DNA from 2 places in the Mesorhizobium sp. Primo-A genome. Region 1 is predicted to be linked to the other one. Evidence: riboswitches for the same ligand, from Rfam matches in the RefSeq annotation. Region 1 holds a riboswitch; the other holds the start of a gene.
The links. Region 1 has a riboswitch for S-adenosylmethionine ahead of EOC83_RS19800 (homoserine O-acetyltransferase). Riboswitches for the same ligand answer to the same signal wherever they lie in the genome.

Region 1 (3,408 bases):
GTTGACGCCGCGCTGCGACAGCTCGAGTCCGCGGCCGTCGACCTGCTTGGTGTCCTGCAGCAGTTCGAGCAGCGAGCCGTCGCCCGAGCCGACATCGAGCACGCGCGACTGTGGCGGGATGAGGTTGGCGACGACTTCGAGGTCGACGCGCTGGTCGCGGTTGACGCTCATGGCTTCGCCTCCCGCCTGGCGCATGATCCCGATCCGAAAAGCCTGCAATTTTTCCGGGTCATGCGCTCAGCCCTCTCGCTCGGGCCGCCGAGCCGATGAAGCCGTTTATCGCGGCAAACAGTTCCGGCTCGTCGAGCAGGAATGCGTCGTGGCCACGGTCGGTCTCGATCTCGACGAAGGATACCGATGCGCCGGCGGCGTTGAGCGCATGCACGATCGAGCGGCTCTCCTCGGTCGGGAACAGCCAATCCGAGGTGAACGACACCAAGCAGAAGCGGGTTTTCGTGCCGGCGAAGGCATCGGCCAACCGGCCGCCATGGTCTGCGGCGAGGTCGAAATAGTCCATCGACCGCGTCATGTAGAGGTAGGAATTGGCGTCGAAGCGATCGACGAAGGTCATGCCCTGGTGCCGAAGATAGCTTTCGATCTGGAAGTCGGCGTCGAAGCCGAAGGTCAGCGCTTCGCGATCCTGCAGATTGCGGCCGAACTTGCGGTGCAGGGCGGCTTCCGACAGGTAAGTGATGTGGGCGGCCATGCGCGCTACCGCCAGGCCCTTTTCCGGGCGTTTGCCGTGCTCGAAATATTTGCCGCCATGCCAGTCCGGATCGGCCATGACAGCCTGCCGGCCAACCTCATGAAAGGCGATGTTCTGCGAGGAATGGCGCGCGCCGGTGGCGATCGGCAGCGCCGAGAAGACGCGCTCCGGATAGCTCGACGCCCATTCCAGCACCTGCATGCCGCCCATCGAGCCGCCGAGCACGCAAAACAGTTTCTCGATGCCGAAATGGTCGATCAGCATTTGCTGCGCCCGCACCATGTCGCGGATGGTGATGATCGGCAGGTCGAGCCCATACGGCTTGCCGGTGGCCGGATTGGTCGAAGCCGGGCCGGTGGAGCCAAGGCAACCGCCGATGACGTTGGAGCAGATGACGAAGAAACGATTGGTGTCGATGATCTTGCCGGGGCCGATCAGCACTTCCCACCAGCCAGGCTTGCCGGTCACCGGATTGGTGCTGGCGACGTGCTGGTCTCCGGTCAGCGCATGGCAGACGAGGATGGCGTTGGAGCGGGCATCGTTCAGCGTGCCATAGGTCTGGTAGGCGATCTGGAACGGTGACAGCAGCGTGCCGGCGTCCAGCTTGAGCGGCTTGTCGGATCCAAAACGCAAAACCGGGCTCGACGGTTGGTCGACCTCGTTGTTGGTTTTGCGGGCACGCAGAACGGCCATGACATCCATCTCACACTTTGAGCCCACGCATCGCACTCGTCGAAAGTCGATGCCGATACGGGTGTCCGGCCGGCGCGGACAACAAAAAACCGGCATTGCGGTCGCAAAGCCGGTTACAGGATGCAAACGGCCCTTTAGCAAGTTGTTTAACGTGGCTGCAAGCCGACCGGCCAAATCACCACGGAAGTTCGCTCCCCTTCTAGGGCTGTGGCGCGCCGGCGTCAACGGCCTGCCTTGGGCGGGAGGCTGTCGCCTCTCGACATTGCAGGCCACGGCTTGTATTTCCGCTGCGGCTTCCCTCAGGAAGCGTTCTCGACGGATTTTGCGACATGAGCCAGACACCGGACCAGGCACGTCCAACCCCGCGCGCGGGCATCATGGACATAGACGCCTATGTGCCGGGCAAGAGCACGGCGCCTGCCGGCGTCGCCAAGGTCCACAAGCTGTCCTCCAACGAGAACCCGCTCGGGCCCTCGCCGAAGGCGATCGAAGCCGCGCGCGAGATTGCCGGCAAGCTCGACATCTATCCCGACGGCACCGCCAGGCGGCTGCGCGAAGCGATCGCCGAGGTGCATGGCCTCAACCCGCAGAACATCATCTGCTCCAACGGCTCCGACGAGATCCTCGGCCTGCTGGCGCAGACCTATCTGGCGCCCGGCGACGAGGCCGTCATCACCGAACACGCCTTCATGGTCTACAAGATCTACATCCAGTCGGCGGGCGCCGTTCCGGTGACGATCAAGGAAACAGACGAGCGCGCCGATATCGACGCCATCCTGGCCGCCGTCACGCGGCGCACCAAGATCGTGTTCCTCGCCAATCCCAACAACCCGACCGGCACTTATGTGCCGTTCCAGGAGGTGCGGCGGCTGCATGCCGGTCTGCCCAGGCACGTGCTTCTGGTGCTCGACGCGGCCTATGCCGAATATGTCCGCCGCAACGACTATGAGGCCGGCATCGAACTGGTCGGCAGCGCAGAGAACGTGGTGATGACCCGGACCTTCTCCAAGATCGGCCTTGGCGGGGCGCGGATCGGCTGGATGTACGGGCCGATGCACATCGTCGACGCCATCAACCGCGTGCGCGGCCCCTTCAACGTCAATGCGACGGCGATCGAGGCCGGCATCGCCGCCATTCGCGATCGCGCCCATGTCGAGCGCAGCGTGGCGCACAACGAGACCTGGCTGGCCTGGCTGAGTGAGGAATTCACAAAGCTTGGATTGCGGGTGACGCCCAGCGTCGGCAATTTCATCCTCATTCATTTTCCAGAGGACCAGAAACATTCGGCAGCGGCGGCGGACGACTATCTGACGGCGCGCGGCTATATATTGCGGCGCGTTTCGGGCTATGGCTTTCCCAACGCGCTGCGCATGACCGTCGGTACCGAACAGGCCAATCGCGGCGTTGTCGCCGCTCTCACGACATTCCTGAAAAGCTAGAAACCATGACATCACCGATGTTTGAAAAGATCGCGCTGGTCGGCATCGGCCTGATCGGCTCGTCGCTGGCCCGCGTCATCCGCCGCGAGGGCCTCGCCCGCCACGTATCCATCTCGACCCGCAGTGCGGCGACGCTGGCACGGGCCGAGGAGCTTGGGCTGGGCGATAGCTATAGCACCGATGCGAGAGAAGCTGTCCGCGATGCCGACCTGGTCATCATTTCGGTGCCGGTCGGCTCGTCCGGCACGGTTGCCGAGGAAATCGCGCCGGCGCTGAAGCCGGGCGCGATCCTCACCGATGTCGGCTCGACCAAGGCGTCTGTCATTGCGCAAATGCAGCCTTATGTGCCTGAAGGTGTCCATTTCATTCCCGGCCACCCGCTGGCGGGCACAGAAAAATCCGGCCCCGACGCCGGTTTCGCCGACCTGTTCGACAATCGCTGGTGCATCTTCACGCCGCTGCCCGACACCGACCCGGACGCGTTGGAGAGGCTGTCGGAGTTCTGGCGGCGCTGCGGCGCCAACATCGACACGATGGATCCCCAGCATCACGATATGACGCTGGCCATCG
Region 2 (3,408 bases), on a different contig from region 1:
CCGGCCTGGGTCTCGGTGCCCTTGACGTCGCCGACCAGCTTGCAGCAGCCGTCGCTTGCCTTCTTCAGCCAATCCATCAGCACGAACTTGTCCGAGATCACGGCGTCAAGACGACCGTTGGTCAGGTCGGTGATCGCCTCTTCCTGGGTGGGATAGAGTTTGGCCTCCGCGCCCGCCTTGCCATATTCATTCTGGGCATAGTCGGCCTGCGTGGTCGAAGCCTGGGCACCGACCGTCTTGCCGGCAAGGGCCGCCGGTTCGGTCGAGGTGAGATCGGTGTCCTTCGGCGCCACCAGAGCCAGCGGTGTCGTATAATATTTGTTGGTGAAGGCGACCTGCTTCTTGCGCTCCTCGGTGATGCTCATCGAGGCGATGATGGCGTCGAACTTCTTGGCCTGCAAAGCGGGAATGATGCCGTCCCAGTCCTGGGTAACGATCTCGCATTCGACCTTCATCTGCGCGCACAGCGCATTGGCGATGTCGATGTCGAAGCCTTCGACCTTGCCGTCGGCGGTAATGGTGTTGAACGGCGGATAGGCGCCCTCGGTGCCGATCTTGATTTTCTCCGCCGCCTGCACCGACAGAGAGCCGGCCAGTGTTGCCAGCATGGCAGCGCCCGCCGCCGATATGACCCATTTCGAAAATCGCATTTTCTTGGTTCCCCTTGAACGCCGCCAGCTTGACGGGCGGCAAGGCAGCCAAGCATGGCGAGCCGGTACAGGCAAGTATTTTGCCTTGGGGCAATGAGGGTCAGCGCGCGGCGCGGAAATGCTTGGACAGCTTCAGGCCCTGCGCCTGGTAGTTGGAGCCGAGATCGGTGCCGTAGAGCGCCTGCGGCCGCTTCAGCATATGCTCGTAGACCAGCCGGCCGACGATCTGGCCGTGGTCGAGGATGAACGGCACTTCATGGCTGCGCACTTCCAGCACCGCCCGGCTGCCGGTGCCGCCGGATGCGGAATGGCCGAAGCCCGGATCGAAGAAGCCGGCATAATGGACGCGGAATTCGCCGACCAGCGGATCGAAGGGCGTCATCTCGGCGGCGTAGAGCGGCGGCACATGCACCGCCTCCTGGCTGACGAGGATGTAGAATTCATCGGGGTCGAGCACCAGTTCGCCGGCGCCGCTCTTGTGGATCGGTTCCCAGAAGTCGACGACTTCCTGGGCCGCGCGCTTGTCGACATCGACGAGGCCGGTGTGATGCTTGCCGCGATAGCCGACCAAGCCGCTTTGATCGCCGTTGAGGTCGATCGACAGCGCGATGCCGCCGCCGGAAATGTTCGGCGGCTCGGTGGCGACAAGCATCTGCGTGCGATGCAGGTCGTGCAACTCGGCTTCGGAGAGCAGCGCATTGCCGGTGCGGAAACGGATCTGCGACAGGCGCGACCCGGTGCGGACGACGATCGGGAAGGTGCGCGGGCTGACTTCCAGAAAGAGCGGGCCATGATAGCCGGCCGCGATCTTGTCGAACTCGTGGCCGCGATCGGTCATGACGCGGGTGAAGATGTCGAGCCGTCCGGTCGAACTCTTCGGATTGGCCGAGGCTGAAATGTCCGCCGGCAGCGCCAGGCTTTCAAGCAGGGGCACGATGTAGACGCAGCCGGTCTCCAGCACCGCGCCCTCGGCCAGATTGATCTCGTGCAGCTGCAGCCGGTCGAGCTTTTCCGAGACCTTGTGATTGGGGCCGGGCAGGAAGGAGGCGCGCACCCGCCAGGCCTTGTCGCCGAGCCTGAGATCGAGGCTGGCCGGCTGGATCTGGTCGGTGTCGAGCGCACGCGCCGACTTCAGCGCGCCGGACTGGAGCAGCGCCGATATGTCCTGGTCGGGAAGAATGCCTGTCTGCCGCAAGGCTCCACTCCTGCTTGGTACAAACCTCTTAATGAAGCCGGCAATTGACGCAAGCGCGGTGCGGGTCTAAAGGGTCGTTATCCCGTGGTGATTTGGCCGGTCGGCTTGCAGCCACGTTAAACAAGTCGCTAAAGGACCGTCGGGCCGCAAGGCCGTATGGACCGGTTGCGACTTTCGCGGCCGGTTTTTTTGTGTCTGGAAGAAAAGCGATGAGCACCAAGAAGCGCAACTGGAAGCCTCAGACGGCACTCGTGCACAGCGGAACGCTGCGTTCCGGTTTCGGCGAAACGTCAGAAGCGATCTATCTCACCCAAGGCTATGTCTACGAAACGGCGCAAGCCGCCGAAGCCCGTTTCAAGGGCGAAGAGCCGGGTTTCATCTATTCGCGCTACGCCAATCCGACCGTCGACATGTTCGAGAAGCGCATGTGCGCGCTGGAAGGTGCGGAAGACGCGCGCGCCACCGCGTCGGGCATGGCCGCGGTGACGGCCGCCCTTCTGTGCAGCGCCAAGGCCGGCGACCATATCGTGGCGGCGCGTGCGCTGTTCGGCTCCTGCCGCTGGGTGGTCGAGACGCTGGCGCCGAGATACGGCATCGAGGCGACGCTGGTCGACGGCACCGACATCGCCAACTGGGAAAAGGCGATCAAGCCGAACACCAAGCTGTTCTTCCTGGAAAGCCCGACCAATCCGACGCTGGAAGTGGTCGATATCGCCGCTGTCGCTTCGCTTGCCAATTCGATCGGCGCCAGGCTGATCGTCGACAATGTCTTCGCCACGCCCCTGCAGCAGAAGCCCTTGCAGCTCGGCGCCCATATCGTCGTCTATTCGGCGACCAAGCACATAGACGGCCAGGGGCGCTGTCTCGGCGGCGTCATCCTGTCGGACAAGAAGTGGATCGACGAGAACCTGCACGACTATTTCCGCCATACCGGCCCAAGCCTTTCGCCTTTCAACGCCTGGACGCTGCTGAAGGGCCTGGAAACGCTGCCGCTGCGCGTACGCCAGCAGACGGAAAGTGCCGGCCGGATCGCGGATTTTCTGGCCGAACGGCCGGAAATCGCGCGCGTCATCTATCCCGGCCGCGCCGACCATCCGCAGGCCGACATCGTCAAGAAGCAGATGTCGGGCGGCTCGACGCTGATCTGCCTGGACGTCAAGGGCGGCAAGCAGGCGGCCTTCGCCTTGCAGAACGCGCTCGACATCGTCCTGATCTCCAACAATCTCGGTGACGCCAAGAGCCTGATCACCCACCCGGCGACGACGACGCACAAAAATCTCAGCGACGAGGCGCGCGCCGAGCTCGGCATCGGGCCGGGCACGCTCAGGCTGTCGGTTGGCCTGGAGGATGCCGACGATCTGCTCGAGGACATCGCGCAGGCGCTGAAGGCCAGGTAGGAGGCCTTCAGGCGCCGGACGGCGTCTCTTCCAGCTCGGCCGTCTTGGTGCCGATGGTCATCGCATTGCCGCGCCAGTCGACGGCGCCGCCGAGCCAACCGCGCCCCCACATCGCCGGCAGGATCAGGTCGCGCGCCATGATCGCGGCGACCATGCGTGGCGACAG

Region 2: it holds a riboswitch for S-adenosylmethionine, as region 1 does, so the genes downstream of both, EOC83_RS04765 (O-succinylhomoserine sulfhydrylase) here and EOC83_RS19800 (homoserine O-acetyltransferase) in region 1, are expected to answer to the same signal.

Annotation. Positions count from the first base shown of each region.
Region 1 is NZ_RZTG01000010.1:177,993-181,400, forward strand. Features, by position in the region: gene metW (methionine biosynthesis protein MetW) at 1-171, opposite strand, end outside; gene EOC83_RS19800 (homoserine O-acetyltransferase) at 230-1,399, opposite strand; SAM riboswitch at 1,514-1,591, opposite strand; gene hisC (histidinol-phosphate transaminase) at 1,729-2,838, shown strand; gene EOC83_RS19810 (prephenate/arogenate dehydrogenase family protein) at 2,844-3,408, shown strand, end outside.
Region 2 is NZ_RZTG01000002.1:420,992-424,399, reverse strand. Features, by position in the region: gene EOC83_RS04775 (ABC transporter substrate-binding protein) at 1-650, opposite strand, end outside; gene EOC83_RS04770 (2'-deoxycytidine 5'-triphosphate deaminase) at 751-1,845, opposite strand; SAM riboswitch at 1,920-1,997, shown strand; gene EOC83_RS04765 (O-succinylhomoserine sulfhydrylase) at 2,055-3,242, shown strand; gene EOC83_RS04760 (ceramide glucosyltransferase) at 3,250-3,408, opposite strand, start outside.